4 regions of the Blastococcus sp. SYSU DS0619 genome follow, and region 1 is predicted to be linked to each of the others. Evidence: riboswitches for the same ligand, from Rfam matches in the RefSeq annotation. Region 1 holds a riboswitch; each other region holds the start of a gene.

Region 1 (5,344 bases):
ACGGTGTGCCGGTAGAAGTCCGACACCCACCAGTGCCCGTCGCGCCACCGCGGTCCCTCGAAGTAGGAGCCGCCCTCCAGCACCGTCCGGAACTCTCGATCCGCCATGCCGTCGGACGCTACGACCACCCGGCCCCGGGCACGAGCCCGCCACCTCCTGTTTTCCCCCGTCCCGGGGTGGGCAGGGCTTCGGGCATGGCAACCTCAGGCGCGCACCGGTGAGCATCCGCGAACTGCTCGAGCGGGCGGTGAACCGCGCAGAGCGGTGGCAGCTGCTCGATGCGCCCAGCTACCAGGTCGAGCACGGGATCTCGCTGACCTTCCTGCTGGCCGGCCGGTACGCCCGCCCACTGCAGGACCTGCTGCACGGCGTCTGGCTCGGCCACCCCCTGCACCCCTTCCTCGTCACCGTGCCGATCGGGTCCTGGAGCGCGGCGGCCCTGCTCGACGGCCTCGACGCGACCGGCCGCGGCGGCCCGGGTACCGGTGCGGCGGCGCGCACCGTCGTCGGGTTCGGCATCGCGGGTGCGGTGGGCGCCGCCGCGAGCGGGATGACCGACTGGCAGCACGCCCACGACGAGGCCCGCCGGGTCGGCCTCGTGCACGCCGCCCTCAACAGCACCGCGCTGGCGCTCTACGCGTGGTCGTTCGCCGACCGGGGACGGGGCCGCGCGGTGCGGGCCCGGGTGACCGCCGCCGCCGGTCTCGCCGTCGTCGTCGCCGGCGGCTACCTCGGCGGCGTGCTGTCCTACCGGCACCGGCTCGGCGTCGACCACTCCGCGGCCGGCCGCTCGCCCCGGACCTTCACCGAGGTCGCCCGGCTGGCCGACCTGCCTGACGGCGAGCCGGTCGGCGTCGACATCGACGGCGTGCCGGTGGCGCTGATCCGCACCGGCGGCGCGGTCCGCGCGGTCGGCGGGCGGTGCCCGCACCTGGGTGGCCCCCTGGCGGAGGGCTGGCTGCACCGGGACGAGCTGGTCTGCCCGTGGCACGGCTCGCGCTTCGACCTCGACACCGGCGAGCCGGCGCAGGGCCCCTCCACGGCTCCGCTGCCCTGCTACGACACCCGCATCACCGACGGCGCGGTGGCGGTGCGGCGGCGGGCCCGCTGGCGCAGCCCCACCGCGATCACCACCGCCGAGGAGGCATCCCGATGAAGGCCGACGAGGTCCTGATCGCCCACCACGACGTGCTGCGCGGGCTGCTCCGCGAGCTGGCGGAGACGTCCGCGGCGGAGACCGGCCGGCGGGAGGAGCTCCGCGACCGCTTCCTCCGGGAGATCGAGATCCACGCCCAGATCGAGGACGAGCTGTTCTACCCGGCCGTGCCCGACGTCTCCCCGCTGCTGGCCCTGGCGCACGCCGAGCACCGGCAGATCGACGACCAGGTCGCGACCGTCATGCGCATGGACGTCACCGACCCGGAGTTCACCACCGAGGTGCGCATGCTGGAGAACACGGTGCGCCACCACACGATGGAGGAGGAGCAGCGGATGTTCCCCCAGTCGCACGCGCTGGGGGAGGAGCGCCTCGAGCAGCTCGGGGAGCAGCTGCGTGCGCGGCAGCAGGAGTTGGCCGAGTCCGGCGGGATGCGGCTGATCATCCGGCTGAAGCGGGCGACCCTCCGCTCTGTGTAGTCGCGCGGTCCCCCCGGGCGTGCGCGCACACCCGGGGGAACCGTCGCAGGAGTGATCAGACGATGCGGCGCGCGGTGTTGTAGCCCCACATCGAGTCGACCGGGACGACCGCCACCGGCTGGCCGTAGGTCGAGGAGTGCACCATCAGCCCGTCCCCGATGTACATGCCGACGTGGCCGACCGGGTCGTAGAAGAAGATCAGGTCGCCGGGCTGCAGGTTGGCCCGGTCCACGTAGACCCCGGCCGTCGACTGCGCCCGCGAGGTCCGGGGGATCTCCAGGCCCGCGGCCTGGTAGGCCGACCAGGTGAGGCCCGAGCAGTCGTAGCCGCCGGGGCCGGTGCCGCCCCAGACGTAGGGCTTGCCCTGCTGGGCGAGGGCGGTGTCGACCGCCACCTGGGCGGCGTGCGTCGGTGCGACGACCGGGGCGACCGTCACGGTGACGGTGCCGCCGGAGGTGCCACCGCCGCCGACATCAGCAACGGCGGGGAGCGGGGAGAGGGCGATGCCCGCTCCGGTGACGAGCGCGAGCGCCGCCCCGCGGAGGGAGCGACGGGTGACCGAGGTCGTGCGAGTGGTCGTCATGGACGACGGTTTCTCCTGTTCTCCGACAACCGCCTACCGGGTTAGCTGACGGGTTCGGGCGGGGAACTCGCCCGGCGCTCCCGGGCATGCCGGTCACGCTTCACCCCAGTGCTGCGGTGGGTCCCCGGTCCGGGCGGCGGAGCGATCCGACGCCTGGTTCGGCGGTGTCCGCACGGGTGTCACCGGTGGTGGTGACGACGCGGCCCCGGGCGGACCGGCGACGACGCTAGGCATGTCACGGAAAGGTCACAAAGCGGCCGGACGGGCCTGGCGGGGCCGGATCGGGAGGACGACGGCGCCCCGTCGGGAACGCGACTCGCGAGCGGACCACGGCCGATCCCGTCGCACGATCCCGGCCGGTTCCGTCCGCCGGCACGGAGCGCGACCGCGCACTTACTTCCTGACGCGCGGCATGCCTCGACTCTCCGTCCACGATCGCGTGCGCTCCGATCCGCTCGCGACCGCCCCGGTGACCGTCGCCACAGCTCGTCGGAGCGCGTGCGAGCATCGCCGGGTGGCCCGCCTGCTGATCGCCAACCGCGGCGAGATCGCCGTCCGCATCGCCCGCGCGGCGGCCGCCGAGGGGCTGACGTCGGTCGCCGTCACGGCCTCCGACGAGCCGGACGCACCCCACCTCGCCGCCGCCGACGAGACGCACTTCCTCCCCGGCAGCGGACCCGCCGCCCACCTCGACGCCGCGGCGATCGTGCAGGCCGCACGCGCCGCCGGCTGCGACCTGATCCACCCCGGCTACGGCTTCCTCTCCGAGGACCCAGCGCTCCCGCGCGCATGCGGGGACGACGGCGGTGCGCCGACCGTCGTCGGCCCCGGCGCCCCCGTCCTGGAGACGCTCGGGGACAAGGTGCTCGCCCGCTCGGCCGCCGAGGCCGCCGGCGTCCCGGTCCCGCGGGGCACCACCGACGCCACGACCGGCCAGGTCGTCGACCTGCTCGATGCCACCGGCGCGGTGATGCTGAAAGCGCGGTTCGGCGGGGGAGGGCGGGCCACCCGCATCCTCCGCCGGGGCGACGACGTCGCCGCCGCGTTCGCCGCGGTGGCCGACGAGGCCCGGGTCGCCTTCGGCGCCGACGCGCTGCTCGCCGAGGAGCTGGTCGAGGACGCCCGGCACATCGAGGTGCAGGTGCTCGGCGACGCGGACGCGGACGTCGTCGTCCTCGGCGACCGCGACTGCTCGCTGCAGCGCCGCCGGCAGAAGGTCGTCGAGATCGCGCCGGCGCCGAACCTGCCGGGCGCGGTCCGGAAGCAGCTGCACGACGCCGCCGCCGCGCTCGCCCGGCAGGTCGGCCTCCGCGGCCTGGCCACCGTCGAGTTCCTCGTGCCGGCCGGCGACCCCGCGCGCTTCGTCTTCCTCGAGTGCAACCCCCGCCTGCAGGTGGAGCACACCGTCACCGAGGAGGTGCTCGGCCTGGACCTGGTGCGGCTGCAGCTGCGCGTCGCGGCCGGCGCGACCCTCGCCGACCTCGGGCTCGCCGACGGCCCGCCCCGCGCCGCCGGGTGCGCGGTCCAGGCGCGGGTCAGCGCCGAGACGCTCACCGCCGACGGCGCCGTCGTCCCGTCCGCCGGGACCATCAACTCGCTCACCCTGCCTGGTGGCCCCGGCGTGCGCGTCGACACCGCCGCCCGGGCGGGCACCGACGTCAGCCCCCGCTACGACCCACTGCTGGCCAAGGTGGTCGTGCACGCGCGGCACGGCGGCCTCCCCGAGGCGCTGGCGCACCTGCGCCGCGCCCTGGGCGAGGTCGAGGTGCGCGGCGTCGCCACCAACACGGCCTTCCTGCGGGCCCTGGTCGCGCACCCCGAGGTCGCCGAGGCCACCACCACGTTCGTCGACGACCACCTCGCCGACCTCGCGCCGGCCGCCGCGCCGACCGGGGAACCCGGCGGGCAGGAGGGGCTGCGCGCTCCGGTCCCCGGGACCGTCGTCGCCATCGAGGCCCGGCCCGGCGGCACGGTCGAGCCCGGGGGGACCGTGGTCGTCCTCGAGGCGATGAAGATGGAGCACGTCGTCGCGCTGCCGGCCGGGGGCACCGTCCGGCGGGTCGCGGTGCGGCTCGGCGAGACCGTCCGCCAGGGCCAGCTGCTCGCCGACGTCGCGCACGCCGCACCCGGCGAGGAGGGGCTACGCCCGGAGCTCGACCTGGACGCCGATCGGCCCGATCTCGCCGAGGTCCGCCGCCGCCACGAGATCGGCCTGGACGAGCACCGCACCGACGCCGTCGCCAAGCGGCACGCCCAGGGCCGGCGCACCGCCCGGGAGAACCTCGCCGACCTGGTCGACCCCGGCAGCTTCCTCGAGTACGGGCCGCTGGTCTTCGCCGCCCAGGAGCGCCGCCGCAGCCGGGAGGAGCTCCAGGAGCGCACCCCGGCCGACGGCGTCGTCGGCGGGCTGGCCGACGTCAACGGCGACCTGGTCGGCCGCGAGAGGAGCGCCGCGGTGGTCGTCTCCTACGACTACACGGTGCTCGCCGGCACCCAGGGCATGCGCGGCCACCTGAAGAAGGACCGGCTGTTCGAGCTGGCGGAGCAGCGCCGGCTGCCCGTCGTCCTCTTCGCCGAGGGCGGGGGAGGGCGGCCCGGCGACGTCGACTCCACGCACGTCTCCGCGCTCGACACCATGGCCTTCACCCTCTTCGGCAAGCTGTCCGGCCTGGTGCCGACCGTGGGCATCGCCAGCGGCCGCTGCTTCGCCGGCAACGCGGCGCTGCTGGGCACCTGCGACGTCGTCATCGCCACCGAGGACGCGAACATCGGCATGGGCGGCCCGGCGATGATCGAGGGCGGCGGGCTCGGCGTCGTCGCGCCGGAGGAGATCGGCCCCATCGACGTCCAGCACGCCAACGGGGTGGTCGACGTCCGGGTCGCCGACGACGCCGCCGCCGTCGCCGCGGCCCGGCAGTACCTCTCCTACTTCCAGGGGCCGGTGACCGACTGGACCGCCCCCGACCAGCGCGCGCTGCGCCACCTCGTCCCCGAGAACCGCAAGCGGGTCTACGACATGCGCGCGGTGCTGCACGCGCTCGCGGACGAGAACAGCGTGCTCGAGCTCCGCGACGGCTGGGGCACCGGGATGATCACCGCGCTGGCCCGGGTCGAGGGCGCGCCGCT
Region 2 (5,344 bases), on a different contig from region 1:
TCGCCACCAGGGGGACGACGACGTCTGAGCCGCGACCTCTTCACGGGTCGCGGTCCGCACCGTTGCGAGCCGCACTGCCATGCGACCTCCATCGGCACGGTGCCGCCGGTGCTTGCGTCCCCTGGGCGGGAAGGTGCCCGTGGTGCATCCCGTGACCACTCCGTGAGGTGAGACCGCGCCGCCCGGGGGAGGAGAGGCCGTGCGGCCGCCGGGCCCGGGGGCGCGGGCTGCCGACGTCGCCGGGGCGGGCCAGGATGGCCGCATGGCAGATGGCGCACGGACCCACGACCTGGTCGTCTACGGGGCCACCGGCTTCGTCGGGCGGCTGCTCGCGGCCTACCTGGCCGAGCACGCCCCGGAGGGCACCCGGATCGCGCTGGCCGGGCGGTCCCGGCACCGGCTGGAGGAGGTGCGCGACGCCCTGCCGGCCGGCGGCCGCGACTGGGCGCTGGTGGAGGCCGACTCCACCGACGAGGCGTCCCTGGCTGCCCTGGCCGGCAGCACCCGCGTCCTGGTGACCACCGTGGGTCCCTACGCCCGCTACGGCCTGCCGGTGGTCGAGGCGTGCGCCCGCGCCGGCACGCACTACGCCGACCTGACCGGCGAGGTGCTGTTCGTGCGGGAGGCCATCGAGCGCTGCGACGCCGTCGCGAAGGAGACCGGCGCGCGGATCGTCCACGCCTGCGGCTACGACTCCATCCCCTCCGACCTGAGCGTGTTCCTGCTGGCGCAGCAGGCTGCCGCCGACGGGGCGGGCGGGCTCCGCGACGTCCAGCTGGTCGCCACGCTCCGGGGCGGGTTCAGCGGCGGGACGATCGACTCGATGCGCGCGCAGGTGGAGGCGTTGCAGAAGGACCCCGCGCTGCGCCGCGTGGTGGCCGACCCGTTCGCGCTGAGCCCGGACCGGACCGCGGAGCCGGACACCCTCCAGCCGCGGGACGCCGGAATGCCCTCCCGGACACCCGACGGGCGGTGGACGGCGCCCTTCGTGATGGCGCCGTTCAACATCCGCATCGTGCGGCGGAGCAACGCGCTGCAGGACTGGGCGTACGGGCGGTCCATGCGCTACGGCGAGGTCATGGGGGTCGGCCGCGGACCGCTGGGTGCGGTGACCGCGGCCGGGGTCAGCGCCGGGCTGGTCGCCACCGTGTCCGCCATGAGCCTGGCCCCGACCCGCGCGCTGCTCGACCGCGTGCTGCCGGCCCCCGGCAGCGGCCCGAGCGAGGCGGTCCGGCGGAAGGGGTGGTTCCGCATGGTCGTCGACGCCGGCACCGAGGACGGCCGCCGGTACCGGGCGACCGCCGCCGGGAAGGGGGACCCGGGCTACGCGGCGACGGCGGTGATGCTCGGGGAGAGCGCCCTCGCGCTCGCCCTCGACGGCGACCGGCTGCCCGAGCGGTCCGGCTCGCTCACCCCGGCCACGGCGATGGGCGAGGTGCTCGTCGAGCGGCTGCGCGCGGTCGGGCACACCTACGAGGTGACCGCGCTCTGAACGGCCGTGCGTCGGCGGCGCCGGAGCGGCGTCGCTAGGGTTGGCGGACATGCCGACCAGCTCGACGGACCTGCCCGTGGGGACGATCCAGGACCTCGGCCTGCCCGGACGGGCGGTGACCGCGCTGACCCGTGCGGGGATCACCGACGTCGCGGCGCTGGCCGCGCTCACCCGACGGGACCTGACCGCCGTCGCCGGGCTCGGACCGGGCCTGGTGGCCGCCATCCGGGCGGTGGTGCCCGAACCACCCGCCCGGCTGCCCGGGGCGGACGGATCGCCCGCTCGTGGCGCCGGCGACCGCTCCGCCGGTGCGGCCGACGGGGAGCGCGCGGCGGAGGAGGCGGAGTCCCCGGCCGCGCCGGCCATCCCGTCGTTCGCCTCACTGCGCGGTCCCCGCCGCCGGTCGGCGGTCGACCTGCTGCTGCCGGACGCCCCGGCCGCGCAGGAGCCCGAGCCGGAGCCGGCCGGCGAGCCGCCGGCCCGTCCGGCGCCCGCCCGTCCGGCGCCCGCCCGGACTGCGTCCACCGGACCGGCCGACGCGGCGGTGCGGCCTCCTGACTACGCCGATCTCCTCCGGCTCGGCATGCACGTCGCCCGGGCGGTCCTGACCGCACCCGCCCGCTGCCTGCGCCGGCTGCTCGGCTAGGGGCCGCACCCGGCGGCGCCGGTCCCGTCGGCGACACTGCGGGGGTGCTGCGGCTCCTGCTCCGGCGCCGCGAGTCCGCGATCGAGGTCGCCGAGCTCGCCGACGACGGGACGACGTCCCCGGTCACCGCTGTCCCGGCCGACGAGCTGCCCGCGCTCGTCGCGGAGCGGGAGTCCGCGCCCGCGGCCGTGCGCTGGGTGTGGGACGACACCACCCGCTGGTACCCGGCGCTGCTGGCGGCCGGGGTGCGGGTGGAGCGCTGCACCGACCTCCGGCTGACGCACGCCGTCCTGCGCCGGTCCCCGTTCGCCGACCAGGCGCTCCTCGCGGGCGCGGACACCGCCGGCTGGGACGCGCTGCAGCCGGTGACGGCGCCCGACCCGGCGCTCTTCCCGCCCGCCGATCCCGCCGACCTGCTCGACCCGGCGGCCGAGCACCGGCGCCAGCAGGGAGTCCTCGCCGCCTCGCCCCGGCGCGACGGGCTGGCGCTGCTGCTCGCGGCGGAGTCCTCCGGTGCCCTGGTGGCCGCCGAGATGACGCACGCCGGCCTGCCGTGGCGGGCCGATGTGCACGAGCGCCTGCTGACCGGGCTGCTCGGGCCGCGCCCGGTGGGCGGCGGGCGACCCGCGGTCCTCGAGCGGCTGCTCGGGGAGATCCGCACCGCGCTGGACGCCCCCGGGCTCAACCCGGACTCACCCGCCGAGCTGCTGCGCGCGCTCCAGCAGGCCGGTCTCCCGGTGGCCGACACCCGCTCGTGGACCCTCGAGCAGCTCGACCACCCGGGCGTCCCGGCCCTGCTCGAGTACAAGAAGCTCATGCGGCTGCTCACGGCCAACGGCTGGAGCTGGCTGGAGGCCTGGGTGCGGGACGGGCGGTTCCGCTCCTCGTTCCTGCCCGGTGGGGTCGTCACGGGGCGGTGGGCGTCCACCGGCGGCGGCGCCCTGTCGGTGCCCACGCTGATCCGCCCGGCGGCGGTGGCGGACGACGGGTGGCGGTTCGTCGTCGCGGACGTGGCCCAGCTGGAACCGCGGGTGCTCGCCGGGATGAGCGGCGACGGCGCGATGGCGGAGGCGGCGCGTGCCTCGGACCTCTACGAGGGCATGGTCGCCGGTGGGGCGGTGGCCACGCGGGCGGAGGCGAAGCTCGGCATCCTCGGGGCGATGTACGGCGGCACCCGCGGCGAGAGCGGCCGGATGATGCCCCGGCTGACCCGCCGTTACCCGCAGGCCATCGGCCTGGTCGAGGCGGCCGCCCGGGCGGGGGAGCGCGGGGAGGTGGTGCACACGCTGCTGGGCCGGGGATCGCCGCCGCCCGCCGGGGCGTGGGCGCAGCGCGCGGTCGATCTCGGCGAGCCCGCGGAGCAGCCCGGCTCGCGGGACGAGCGCGACCGGGCCCGCCGCGCCTGGGGCCGGTTCACCCGCAACTTCGTGGTCCAGGGCACCGGCGCGGAGTGGGCGCTGTGCTGGCTGGCAGACCTCCGCAACCGGCTGTGGCGGCTGGGCGGCGACGGCCCCTTGGAGAGCCGACCGCACCTGGTGTTCTTCCTGCACGACGAGGTCGTCGTGCACGCGCCCGAGCAGCTCGCCGACGAGGTGGTGACGGCGGTGCGGGCCGCGGCGTCCACCGCCGGGCGCCTGCTGTTCGGCGGCTTCCCGGTGGACTTCCCGCTCGACGTCGCCGTGGTCCGGTCGTGGGCCGACGCCGGCTGACCGGATGCGGCCCTTACACCGCCGATGGGCCCGGAGCCGGCACGCGACACACCTCACGCCGTGGAAATAGCCCGCTCCTCGTTGTCACGGATGCATAACGGCGGTTACCGTGGCCAGGTCCGATCGGTCGCCACGTCCCCATCCGGGGAGTCCGGTCGGACGCCGCCGAGTCGCCCGCTGCCATCGCGCCGCGGGTGAGCCGGGGACCCACCGCAGCACTGGGGTGAATCGCGCGCCGAGCACGTCGGCGCGGGTAGGGCGACTTCCACGCCCGAATCCGTCAGCTAACCCGGTAGGCGGCAACGGAAGAAACGGAGAGCCGCCGCATGGCGCGCCCTTGCACCACCGCACGCCTCAGCTCCCGCCGGCACCGCCGCACCCGGGTGCGTCCGCGGAGCTGATCGCACCGCGCACCCGGCGTCCCGCCCGCTGTCCGGCCACCTCCGAGCACTTCCCGCTCGACCGGCTCCTCGCCGTCTCCCGGTGGCCCGCCCAGCCGGCCCGACGCCGGCGCCCCGCTGCCCGCACCCCCGCCGCGGCCCGCCCTCCGGCCGGCCGCGTGACACCTTCGGAGCTCCCGCACCCATGAACCCCCGCACCACCACGTCCGGCCGCCGCCGGCCCCCCGCGCACGTCCGCCGCCCGGCCATGTACCTGGCGGTCGCCGCAGCCGGCGCCGTCCTGGTCAACACCCTCGTCGGCGTCGAGCCGGCCGCGCAGGCCGTGGCGGAGACGCCGCAGTCGGTCAGCGTCGCCCAGGAGCTGGGGCTCACCGCCTCCTCCGGTCCCATCGACGTCACCGAGGACCTCGCGCCGCTGCAGGACCTCGCCGCCAGCCGCAGCACCCGCGACGCCGAGCAGGCCGCGGCTCAGCAGGCGCAGGCCGCCGCCGACCAGGCGGAGCTCGACCGGCAGCAGGCCGAGGCCGAGGCCGCCGCCCGCGCCGAGGCCGAGGCGAAGGCCAAGGCGGAGGCGGAGGCCGCTGCCGCCGCCGCGTCGGCGGCAGCCCCCGCGCCGGCGGCCGCGGCCGCGAGCCCCAGCCAGCAGGCCCGCGCCGCCGCGACGGCGGCCGCATCGGTGGTCGCGTCGGCGGTCGCCAAGATCAGCAACACCGCGGGCAGCCACCGGCCGGTGGTGCAGGCGGCGGCCGACGCCGTGGTCAGCAACGTGCCCGGCGCCGCCGGCATCACGCTCGGCGGCACCCGCGCGAGCGCGGCCGACCCGGGTGGCCACCCGTCCGGGCTGGCGCTGGACTACATGGTGATGTCGAACGCGGCGCTCGGTGACGCGATCGTCGAGTACCACCGGGCGCACTGGGACGAGCTGGGCGTGGACTACCTGATCTGGGAGCAGCGGATGCTGTCCTCGGCCGGGGGGTCCTGGAAGGCCATGGAGAACCGCGGCAGCGCCACGGCCAACCACTTCGACCACGTGCACGTGAACTACCAGGGCTGAGCGCCGTCACCCCGGGCCCGTGGGGTCCGGGGTGCGGCCGGT
Region 3 (5,344 bases), on a different contig from region 1:
CCGGTCTCCACCCGCGCCAGGAACCCGCTGTAGGCCCCCGTACCGGGGGCCGGGCTGGCCAGCGTCCCCGTCAGCTGGACCAGCCGGGTGCCGGGCTTCTCCAGCCACCGCAGCACCAGCTCCGTCTCGTCCACCGACGTGGTCTCCTCGCCGTCCGCCCCGCAGACGGTCTCGGCCGTGGCCAGCAGACCGGGCAGGACGCTGCGGACCGTGGTGCCCCGCGGGGCGTTCCCGGCCGCCGCGAGCCGCCCGAGCCGGATGACGGACAGCTCCCAGCCGCCGTCGCCGTCGGGCCGGGCGAGCACCAGCTCGGGCACGGCCGCCAGGGACTGCAGCCGTTGCCGACGGCGGACGGCGCGGACCAGCACGGCGACCCGGTCGCGCAGCACGGCGGCGTCCTCGTACCGCTCCTCGGCCGCCAGCCGGTCCACCCGCTCCAGCAGGGGCGCGAGCAGCGGCCGCGGATCGGCGGCCACCGCGGCGGCGAAGACGGCGGCCACGTCGGCGTACTCCGGCACCGACTGGGCGCCGGTGCAGGGAGCGCCGCAGCGACCCATGTCCGCCAGCGCGCAGGCGCTGACCGGGGTCCGCGGGGAGAGCCGGGCGGTGCACTGCCGCAGCGGGAGCGTCTCGTGCACGGCCGCCACCGCGGCGTCGGCCGCCCGCCGGTCCGGGAACGGCCCGAGGAAGACCCCGGCGCCGGGGCGGACCCGGCGCACGACCGACAGCCGGGGAAACGGCTCCTCGGTGAGCCGCACCCACAGCGCCCGTTCGGGGAAGCGCGAGCGGCGGTTGTACCGCGGCTTGTGCCGGGCGATGAGCCGCAGCTCCCGGACCGCCGCCTCCAGTGCGTGCGCGCAGGGGATGGCGTCCACCCGCTGCGCCAGGCCGACCATCTCGGTGATCCGGCTGCGCTGCTCGCCCGAGGTGAAGTAACTGCGGACCCGGCTGCGCAGGTCGGTCGAGGTGCCCACGTAGAGGGGCTCGTCCCGGGGTCCGCGGAAGAGGTAGACGCCCGGGCCGTGGGGGACGGCGTCGGCGAGGTGCCGCTTGCGACGGCGTTCCGGGTCCACCGTGCGGGTCAGGCCGGTGAGCTCCTCGAGGGTGGTGACGCCCAGCGGCCCCAGCCGCTCGAACAGGCCGTGCAGCACGTCGACGGTGGCCCGCGCGTCGTCGAGCGCCCGGTGCGTCGGCGACGTCGTGGCCGAGAAGTACGGGGCGAGGGTCGCCAGCTTGCAGTTGGGCACCTCGTCGCGGCTGAGCAGCCGCCGGGCCAGGACGGCCGTGTCGACCGATGCCGCGGCCGGCCAGGCCAGCCCGTTCTCGGCGCACGCCGCCTTGAGGAAGCCGAGGTCGAACGGGGCGTTGTGCGCGACGAGCACGGCGCCGCGGGCGAACTCGAGGAAGGCCGGGAGGACGGACCCGATCCGCGGCGCCGCCGCGACCATCGTGGACGTGATGCCGGTCAGCACGCTGATGTACGGGGGGATCTCGTGGCCCGGGTCGACCAGTGTCTGGAACTCCCCGAGCACCTGGCCGCCGCGGATCTTCACGGCGCCGATCTCGGTGATCGCGCTGTCCTTCGGCGACCCCCCGGTCGTCTCGAGGTCGACGACGACGAAGGTGACCTGGGCCAGCGGCGTCCCGATGTCGGCGATCGTGACCTGCTGGTAGCGCGGCGGAACGGTGGCGGGTGGCACGGCGCGGACGCTAGGGCGGGGTGCCGACAGTCTCGGGGACGCGCGCCGTCGGACCGCCGGTGCCGCGGACCCCCCGACCGGGGGGTCCGAGCAGATCGCAGGCCTTCCCACCTGGTGTCCCGGGCGTGTGCGGGACACCATTCGTGCCGGGGGCGACGCCGGTCGTGCCGCCGGCCCGATCGGGGAAGGGAACTCGATGCTCGCGCGCTCGTGGTGGCGCCCTCCGGCCCGGTTCCGGGCCGCGGTGGCCGTCCTCGCGGCCTGTGCGGTGGTGCTGGTGCCGACCGGTCCGGTGGCCGCCGCGCCCAGCGACCAGCCGGGCGGCACCTCCGGGGTGCTCGACAGCGGCGACCTGGACCACCTGCAGCGGCGCGCGGCGGAGGTCCAGCAGAGCCTCCGGGCACGGCAGGACGAGGTCGTCGCCGCCCGGGCGGCGCTCGCCGAGGCCCAGGTGGGGGTGGAGGAGGCCCGGGCGGCGCTCGCCGACGCGCAGGGCGTGCTGGCCGGCTACCAGGGCGAGGTCGCCGGCTACGCCTCGGCCGTCTACCGCGACGGCGGGGCGCTGACCCCGCTGACCCTCCTGCTCCGCGCGGGCGACCCCGGCGAGGTGCTCTCCGCCCTCGGGTTCCTCGACGCCGTCGACGCGCACGCCGCCGAGGTCATCGGGATCGCGGAGGGGCACCGGCGCGCCGCGCTGGACGAGCAGCAGCGGGCCAGGTCCGCGCTCGAGCAGGCGCAGGCACGGGCCGACGAGGTCACCGCCCGGGTCGCCGAGCTCGAGGCCTCCGCCGCCGCGGTGACGACGGAGCTGGACGAGGCGCTGCAGGTCGTCGACGGCCAGCTGTCCCGGCTGCAGCGCGAGCAGGTGGACGTCAACGAGCAGACGGCGGCCAGCTGGCGGGCCTACGTGGACCAGTTGCGCGCCGCCGGCGTCGACACCGTGCCGGCCGCCGCGCTGCGCGAGCCCGCGCGCGGCCTGCCGGACCGGCTGGTGCCCGTGGGCGCCACGGGGGGTGGTGCCCAGCGCGGGGTGGCGCAGCTGCCGGGGCAGCCGACCTCGCTGCTGGTCCTGCCCGCCGAGACGCTCACGGCGGTCAGCGCGGCGATGGAGGCGCTCGGCCGGCCGTACGCGCCGGGGACGGCCGGTCCCGACTCCTGGGACTGCGGGACGCTGGTGGAGTCCGCCTTCCGGCGGGCCGGGGTCCCGTTGCCGGCCACGCAGGAGGAGCTGTTCGCGACCGCCACCCCCGTGGCCGCCGCCGACGTGCTCCCCGGCGACCTCGTCTTCCTCGGCTCCGGCGAGGCCGGACTGGGGCACGTCGGGATCGCCCTGGACCAGCGGACGATGCTCGCCGCCGACGCGCGGGCCGGTGCCGTGGTGGTGCGGACGCTGCCGGCCGACCAGGTGCTGGCCGTCGGCCGGCCGGTGCTGGGCCAGCGGCCGGCGGGTCCGGTCCCCGGGCCTGCCGCGGGAGCCCTGCGGACCGAGTGCGGCAACACCGTCTACCCGCCGAGCTACGACGGGGCCCGAGCGTGGGGTGGCTATCCGAACGGGCTCATCCCGCCGAGCGCGATGTGCCCGCTGGGCGTCGGCGGGCACTCGCTGCGCTGCGACGCGGCGGCGGCCTACCGCGCCATGTCGTCGGCCTACGCGGCCGCGTTCGGCGCTCCGCTGTGCATCACCGACTCCTACCGGACCTATGCCGGCCAGGTCCGGCTCTACGGCGAGAAGCCGGCCCTCGCCGCGGTGCCCGGCACCAGCAACCACGGCTGGGGTCTCGCGGTCGACCTGTGCGGTGGGATCCAGACGTTCGGCACGCGGCAGTACGCCTGGATGGTCGCCCACGCCGGCCGGTTCGGCTTCCTGCACCCCACCTGGGCCGATCCGGGGAACGGGCGCGAGGAGCCCTGGCACTGGGAGTACGCCGGGACCTGAGGCGCCCCGGCGGCCGGACGGCGGTGCGCCGGAATTGTCGGTGCCTCCTCCTAGCGTGCGGAACGACTCACGGAGGAGAAGAAGCGATGCTCATCGACTGCGACACCTGCACCGTCCGGGGGACCGGCTGCGCCGACTGCGTGGTGACCGTCCTGCTCGGCGCCCCGCCGGGATGGCAGGGGATCGATCCGGTCGTCGTCCCGATGACCGGCCGTGCCCGCGGCGGGTCGGCCGCGGCTGCCGCCGAGGACGTCGTGGTCCCCCCGCCGGGTGTGGTGGTGGAGTTCGACGACGTGGAACGCCGGGCCGTCCGCGCGCTGGCCGACGGTGGCCTGGTGCCGCCCCTGCGCCACCCCGACGGCTCCGACGGCCGCGGCGGCGAGGGTTCCGGATGGCGCACGGGCTGACCCGCGGTGCCCGTCGTGCGCGGGCCGCGCATACACCCGAACGGGTGAATGCCGAGGTCGGAGCGCCGTGTCGGACGGAATGACGTCCCACACGTTTCTCCCGTTCCCGATTGTCACAGGCGCATCACGGTCGTTAAGGTCGTCGCCGTTCGGCCGGGTGGTCGTCATCCGTCGAAGGGTGACCTCGACCGAACACCGCCTAATCACCGCGCGGCGCGCAGCACCGGCGCCCGAGGTGTACCGGGGACCCACCGCAGTTCTGGGGTGAGTTCTCCCGCGACCGGCTCGCCGGCCCGCGGGGGATAGGGCCAGTCTTCCCAGCCCGAACCCGTCAGCTAACTCGGTCGGCGGTAGCAGTGGAAGAAACGGAGAGCCGCCGCACGTGGCGCCCCCTCACGCACTACTGACGCACGCCCCTGAGCAGTTCGCCACCGTCGGCCGGCGCAGCCCTGCGAGCGCCCGCCGCCTCGGACCGGTCGGTTCCGGCCTGCTGGTCAGCGCAGCCGCTGCCCTGACCGTCACCCTTCTCCCCGCCACCGCGAGCGCGGTCCCCGGCACGGCCGACGAGGTCGCCGCCCAGGTGGCCGAGGCCAGCCACGAGCTCGAGGTCGTCTCCGAGCAGCTGAACGAGGCGCGTGTCGCCCTGGACGCGCACCGGCACGACGCCGAGGTCGCGACCGAGGCGGCGGAGGCGGCCCAGGCCCGGCTCGACGCCCTCGACGGGCAGGTCCGCCTGCTCGCCCGCAGCGCCTACACCGGCAGCGGCATGTCGCAGCTGGACGTCCTGCTGTCCAGCGACTCGGCGGACCAGCTGGTGTCCCAGCTCGGCACGCTCGACGTGATCGCCGGGCACACCAGCGACGTGCTCTCCGAGGTGACGCTGGCGTCCGAGGACGCCGAGGAGTCCCGGGACGCCGCCGCCGCGGCTGCCGCCGAGGCCCAGCGCGTCGTGGACGAGATCGCCGCCAAGCAGGAGGATCTCGAGACGAAGATCGCCGAGTACCAGCGGCGGTACGACGCGCTCACGGCCCCGCAGCAGGCCGAGGTGGCCCGGGTCCACGGCGGCGACAGCCTGCCCGCGCCCGCGCCCAGCGGGGTCGTCGCGCCCAGCTCGGCCGCGCAGGTCGCCGTGAACACCGCGCTGGCCCAGATCGGCGACCCCTACGTCTGGGGCGCCGGCGGTCCGAACGCCTTCGACTGCTCGGGTCTGACGTCCTACGCCTACGCCGCCGCGGGCGTGACCCTGCCGCACTCGAGCGCCTCGCAGTCCCGGATGGGCCAGGCCGTCTCCCGCAGCGAGT
Region 4 (5,344 bases), on a different contig from region 1:
GGCGCGTCAGTCCTGCTGGCGGGCGGTGATCTGGACGGTCTGGGGAGCGGGCACGGCGTTGGACGGCGTGCAGCAGGCGTCGGTGCAACCGTCGCCGCACCCGCAGGTGTCTCCGTCGGACCCGCCCGGGACCACCGGACCGCAGCCACAGGCTTCCCCGCGCCACGCCTCGAGGCCTTCGCGGAAGGCGACGGCGGCGATGACCAGTCCGGCGATCGGGTCGGCCCAGCCCCAGCCCAGGGTCGCGTTGAGGACCAGCCCGACCAGCAGCACGGCGGACAGGTAGGTGCACAGCAGCGTCTGCGTGGAGTCGGCGACGACCGCCTGGGAGCCGAGCGCGCGGCCGGTGCGGCGCTGCGCCCAGGACAGGAAGGGCATGATGACCAGCGACGCGGCCGCCAGGCCGATACCGACCGGCGATGCGTCGGGGTCCCCGCCGAAGAGCAGGGCGCGGATCGACTCGAACGTCACGTAGCCGGCGAGGGCGAAGAACGAGAGCGCCATCAGCCGGAGCGCCTGTCGCTCCCGCGACTCGGGGAGCCGGTGGCGGAACTGCCACAGGATGATCAGGCCGCTGGAGACCTCGACGACGGAGTCCAGGCCGAAGCCGATCAGCGCGACCGATCCGGCGGCGATGCCGGCGCTGACGGCGATGACCGCCTCGATCACGTTGTAGGTGACCGACGCCCCGGCCAGCAGTTGCGCCCGGCGTCCGAGATGCCTGGCCTCCTCGGCGCTGGGCCGCGCGTGGACCGTGCTCACTGCTCCGCGGCCTCTCCGTAGGTGGGGCACAGGGAGACGGCGTCGCCGGTAGCGGCCAGCAGCCGCTCGGCCGCACCCAGCAGGTCGAGCAGTTCGGGTGCGGTGGACAGCGACCACATCGACGCCCTGCCCTGTGGCCGGGAGGCGATCAGGCCGCAGTCGCGCAGGCAGGCAAGGTGCGCGGACACGGTGGACTGGGCCAGTCCGAGGTGGTCGGTCAGGTCCACGACCTTGTGCTCGCCGAGCACGAGGTGGCGCAGGATCGCCAGCCGCGCCGGGTCGCCGAGACTGCGGAACATGCACGCCGCCGCGGACAGGGCCGCCACCTCGCTGACCGGGACGTCGGCAGTCGCGTTCGCGCTCGATGTCATCGTCACGCAGCGATGCTATCGCCGGCCAGCCGCCCGTGGGGTATGCGACGCCGTCGAGTGCACCGGGCGGACGCCGAACGGACGAGGCCCCACCCTGCACGGGTGGGGCCTCGTCCGTCCTGCTGAGCGCTAGCGGCGCACCGGGTCGTCCACCCGGTGCGGCCTCAGTACCAGCCGGTCGACTGGGAGTGGCTCCAGGCGCCGCACGGCGAGCCGTAGCGGTTGTTGATGTAGATCAGCCCGGCGTCGATCTGCCGGTAGCCGTCGGAGGTCTTGGCGATGCCCGTCCCGGCCCACGTCGAGTCGAGGAACTGGGCGATGCCGTAGGCGGTGCTGCGGGGGTTCTGCGCGTTGGGGTTCCAGCCGCTCTCCTTGCCCCACAGGTTCTCCAGGCAGGTGAACTCGCTGCCGGAGCCACCCACCTTCTGCATCGCGTACCCCTTGAACGACCCGGCCGGTGCGGCGGCTGCGGCCGGCGCGGGGGCCGCCGGAGCGGCGGGGGCGGCCGGGGCGCTGGTGGTCCGACGGGGGGCGGCGGCCGCGGCCTGCGCCTCGGCGGCGCGGGCGGCCTCGACGCGGGCGGCCTCGATACGGGCGGCCTCGGCGCGGGCCGCCTCCTCGGCGGCACGGCGGGCGGCCTCCTCCGCCTCGATGCGGGCGGCCTCCTCGGCGGCACGGCGGTCGAGCTCGGCCTGCTCGGCGGCAGCCCGGGCCTCGGCGGCCGCGGCCTGCTCGGCCACGCGCTCGCTGCGGCTGGCCGCGAGCGGGGCGAGGGAGTCGACGGCCGACTCGACGGCGTCGGCCGGCGGCGCCTCGGCGGGGATGCCCAGCTGGGCGGCGACGCTGACCGAGACCGGCTGCGCCTTGGCGTGGGCCTCGGGCTCGTTGGCGACGACGACGTTGACGACCAGGGCACCGGCGGCGACGACCGCCAGCAGGAGCGCCGGGCGACGGACGGACGTGGGGCGCAGGGCGCGGGTGATCGAGGTGGCGCGAAGGTTCATGGGGTGGGACTGCTCCAGGGGCAGGGCACAGCGGGTCCGCGGCGGACAGCTGCAGGGGTGGTCGAGTGGCAGCGGGTGCAGGGCGGGACGCCCGGGCGCTCAGCGCGGGGAAGGCGCGCGCGAGGCTCCGTACCGGCTGCGGTTCCGTGCAAGGTGGGCCCGCAGGCTCGCCATGCGGCGGCTCTCCGTTTCTTCCGTCGTGCCGCCTACCGAGTTAGCTGACGGATTCGGGCGTGGAAGTCGCCCTACCCGCGCCGACGTGCTCGGCGCGCGATTCACCCCAGTGCTGCGGTGGGTCCCCGGCTCACCCGCGGCGCGATGGCAGCGGGCGACTCGGCGGCGCCCGGCGGACCTCCCCGGATGGGGAGAGAACGACCGGCCGGGCTGGCCCACGGTAACCACCGTTATTCGTTCGTGACAATCCCTCTGGGGGAACTACCGTGTGGAAGTCGTCTCGCGGAGCTCAGGGCAGCTGCCAGACGGTCGTCCGGCGCACCGCCGTGGGCTGCGTGGGCGACGGCTCGGTGTCGGGGACGTCGTACACCGCCAGCGCGGTCAGCCGGTCCTCCGGCAGGTAGACGCGGCCGGGGTCCCCGACCAGCACCTCGACCCCGCGGGCGCGGGCGGCCTCGAGGAAGGGCAGCACCCGGTCGGTCATCTCGCGGTCGTAGCAGACGTCCCCGGCGAGGATCACCGCCACGTCCGGCGGCCCGTCCCCCAGCACGTCGCCCACCGGCGTGATCCCCGGTGCCCCGTTCCGCTCGGCGTTCACGGTCACGGCGGTGAGCGCGTACGGGTCGACGTCGCTGGCGAGCACGGAGCTCGCCCCGGCGCGCACCGCCGCCACGGACACCAGGCCGCTGCCGGCGCCCAGGTCGAGCACCGCGCGCCCGGCCACCAGCTCCGGGTGGTCGAGCACGTAGCGCGCGAGCGCCTGGCCGCCCGGCCAGGCCGCCGCCCAGAACGGCGGTTCGGTGGAGGTGCGCCCGTGCTCGGTCTGCATCGCCTCCCAGAGGGCGACGACGTCGGCGGCGACCAGCAGCTCGACCTCGGGCACCAGGTCGGGCCGCACCGGGCGGGTGTGGGCGCGGACGAACTCCGCGGGAACGGGATGGTCCACCCCGGCAGTCAACCGCACCGGGACTGCGGCGGCGCGGGCCGGGCTGCTCGGAGCCGGACTGCTCAGAGCCGGGCCGACCAGGAGGACAGCCGGCCGGCGGGACGGAACCCGAGCGCCTCGTTGACCGCCACCATGGGGGTGTTGCGCTCGGAGTTGTAGGTGCTGATCCGGCGCACCTCGGGGAACGCCTCCGCCAGGTCCCGCAGCACGGCCGCCTTCACCCGGGCGCCGAGCCGGTGCCCGCGGTGCTCGCGGAGGACCAGCGTCCCGCCCTGCGAGGCGCGCGCGGGCTGCGCCAGCGGGATCTGCAGGTCCGTGAATGCGATCAGCCGGCCGTCCCGGGTCACCGCCCCGGCGGAGAGCACCGCACGCCCCCGGGCGACGTGCGACCGCTCGTACTCGCGGATCCGCACGCCGTCCCACTGCTCCTCCTCGACCGGCAGGTCGCCGTGCGGGGCGTCGGTCGTCATCCGCCGCTCCAGCAGCGCCCGGTCGTCGAGCAGCGCGTCCGGGGTCCGGTCGCGCCAGGTCACGACCTCGTACCCGCGGCCGGCCTCCACCGCCCCGGCCTCCAGCGCCGCGAGCCGCTGCTCGTCGGGCGGCAGCAGGAGGTCGCGCCGGGTCTCGACCAGATCGCAGGCCCAGCCGTGCGCCTCGGCGAACACGCGTCCCGGCGTTCCCGGAGACGGCTCGTCGACCTCGGCGATCAGGACGGTGCGTCCGTGGTCCGCGGCGAGCGCCCGGCCGGACGCCAGCAGCGCGCTGCCCAGCCCGCGACGGCGGGAGCCGGGGTGCACCGCGACGTCGAGGATCGCGACGGTCGGGTTGTCCCTGCTCGGGAGGATCACGCGGAGCGCCCCGACGACGGCGCCGTCGACCACGGCTGCGCGGTGCGCGCCGCCGCGGGAGCCGCCCGGCCCCACCAGCTCGCGGCCCAGCGCGACGTGGTCCCGCGCCGGGCGCGGCGGGTCCTCGGGCCGGTCGGCCCGCTGGGTCGCCGCCCAGACCTCGCACCACGCCGGGAACAGGTCGTCCTCGGGTCCGAGGTCGACGATGCGGCAGGTGGCGGCGCTCACCTCCGGAGTTCTACCGCCCGCCGCAAGCGGATTTCCGGCGGTCAGCCCGGAGGCTTCGCCGGCGCCGCCCGGCGGGCGATCAGCCGCCAGTAGGTCCCCGGCAGCAGCCGCACCAGCACGTCGGGGACCTTCGCGGTCCAGCCGATGAGCAGCCGCGGACGGCGTCGCTCGATGGCGGCGACGATCTGCGCGGCGGCGTCCTCCGGCGGCATCCGGAGCAGCTTGGCGAACTGCTTGCGCCCCTCCTCGTACTCCGCCGGCGAGACGCCCGAGCCGGTCCGGGCGGTCTCGGCGATCCGCGTCCGGATGCCGCCGGGGTGCACCACGGTGACGCCGATGCCGTCCTCGGCCAGCTCGTGCCGCAGCGCCTCGCTGAACCCCCGCACGGCGAACTTGCTGGCCGCGTAGGCGGCCTGACCGGCCGGGGCGAAGATGCCGAAGACGCTGGACACGTTGACCACGTGCGCACCGGCGTGCGTCTTGAGCACCGGCAGCAGGGTGTGCGTGAGCCGGACGACGGCGCGCACGTTGATCGCCATCACCCACTCGAACTCCTCGAGGGTGACCTGGTCGAAGCGCCCGCCGAGCGCCACGCCCGCGTTGTTGACCAGCAGCGTCGTCTCCGGGTGCTCGGCCACCAGGGCCTCGGCCACCCGGGCGGTCGCCGCGTCGTCGGCGAGGTCGACGACGTGGGTGGCGACCCGCAGCCCCGGGTGGTCGGCGCGGATCCGCCCGGCCACCGCCGCCAGCCGTTCGGCGTCCCGGTCCAGCAGCACCAGGTGGCTGCCGCGGCCGGCCAGCTGCCCCGCCAGTGCCTCGCCGATGCCGCTGGCCGCACCGGTGACGACCGCCGTCCCGCCGGCGAACGCGTAGGGACCCATCACGCCACCGTCCGCTCGGCAGCGGCGTGGGCCCCGGCGCCGGCCGGCGGCCGCGGCTGGAAGGTCATGCCCTCGTCCTCCAGCGGGCCGCGGCGCATCAGCGCGACGTCGCGCAGGTAGTTCTGGTGCA

Evidence for each region. A riboswitch is a leader RNA that binds a small molecule or an ion and turns the genes downstream of it on or off. The one in region 1 is predicted to bind cyclic di-AMP.
Region 2: linked by a shared signal. The riboswitch ahead of ACI79T_RS11155 (hypothetical protein) and the one ahead of ACI79T_RS09020 (C40 family peptidase) in region 1 are both predicted to bind cyclic di-AMP.
Region 3: linked by a shared signal. The riboswitch ahead of ACI79T_RS17795 (NlpC/P60 family protein) and the one ahead of ACI79T_RS09020 (C40 family peptidase) in region 1 are both predicted to bind cyclic di-AMP.
Region 4: linked by a shared signal. The riboswitch ahead of ACI79T_RS18350 (aggregation-promoting factor C-terminal-like domain-containing protein) and the one ahead of ACI79T_RS09020 (C40 family peptidase) in region 1 are both predicted to bind cyclic di-AMP.

What each region holds. Positions count from the first base shown of each region.
Region 1 covers NZ_JBJHAM010000005.1:104,767-110,110, forward strand. The annotation lists gene ACI79T_RS09005 (SMP-30/gluconolactonase/LRE family protein) at 1-107, opposite strand, end outside; gene ACI79T_RS09010 (Rieske 2Fe-2S domain-containing protein) at 218-1,156, shown strand; gene ACI79T_RS09015 (hemerythrin domain-containing protein) at 1,153-1,635, shown strand; gene ACI79T_RS09020 (C40 family peptidase) at 1,691-2,218, opposite strand; cyclic di-AMP (ydaO/yuaA leader) riboswitch at 2,234-2,392, opposite strand; gene ACI79T_RS09025 (carboxyl transferase domain-containing protein) at 2,733-5,344, shown strand, end outside.
Region 2 covers NZ_JBJHAM010000007.1:98,373-103,716, reverse strand. The annotation lists gene ACI79T_RS11175 (glycoside hydrolase family 13 protein) at 1-81, opposite strand, end outside; gene ACI79T_RS11170 (saccharopine dehydrogenase family protein) at 263-1,492, shown strand; gene ACI79T_RS11165 (DNA-directed RNA polymerase subunit alpha C-terminal domain-containing protein) at 1,542-2,138, shown strand; gene ACI79T_RS11160 (bifunctional 3'-5' exonuclease/DNA polymerase) at 2,183-3,847, shown strand; cyclic di-AMP (ydaO/yuaA leader) riboswitch at 4,016-4,161, shown strand; gene ACI79T_RS11155 (hypothetical protein) at 4,433-5,302, shown strand.
Region 3 covers NZ_JBJHAM010000020.1:62,508-67,851, reverse strand. The annotation lists gene ACI79T_RS17810 (DEDD exonuclease domain-containing protein) at 1-1,700, opposite strand, end outside; gene ACI79T_RS17805 (D-alanyl-D-alanine carboxypeptidase family protein) at 1,897-3,636, shown strand; gene ACI79T_RS17800 (hypothetical protein) at 3,723-4,043, shown strand; cyclic di-AMP (ydaO/yuaA leader) riboswitch at 4,230-4,408, shown strand; gene ACI79T_RS17795 (NlpC/P60 family protein) at 4,426-5,344, shown strand, end outside.
Region 4 covers NZ_JBJHAM010000022.1:29,969-35,312, forward strand. The annotation lists gene ACI79T_RS18340 (cation diffusion facilitator family transporter) at 7-762, opposite strand; gene ACI79T_RS18345 (ArsR/SmtB family transcription factor) at 759-1,133, opposite strand; gene ACI79T_RS18350 (aggregation-promoting factor C-terminal-like domain-containing protein) at 1,298-2,137, opposite strand; cyclic di-AMP (ydaO/yuaA leader) riboswitch at 2,325-2,471, opposite strand; gene ACI79T_RS18355 (class I SAM-dependent methyltransferase) at 2,601-3,257, opposite strand; gene ACI79T_RS18360 (GNAT family N-acetyltransferase) at 3,320-4,333, opposite strand; gene ACI79T_RS18365 (SDR family NAD(P)-dependent oxidoreductase) at 4,375-5,214, opposite strand; gene ACI79T_RS18370 (flavin-containing monooxygenase) at 5,214-5,344, opposite strand, start outside.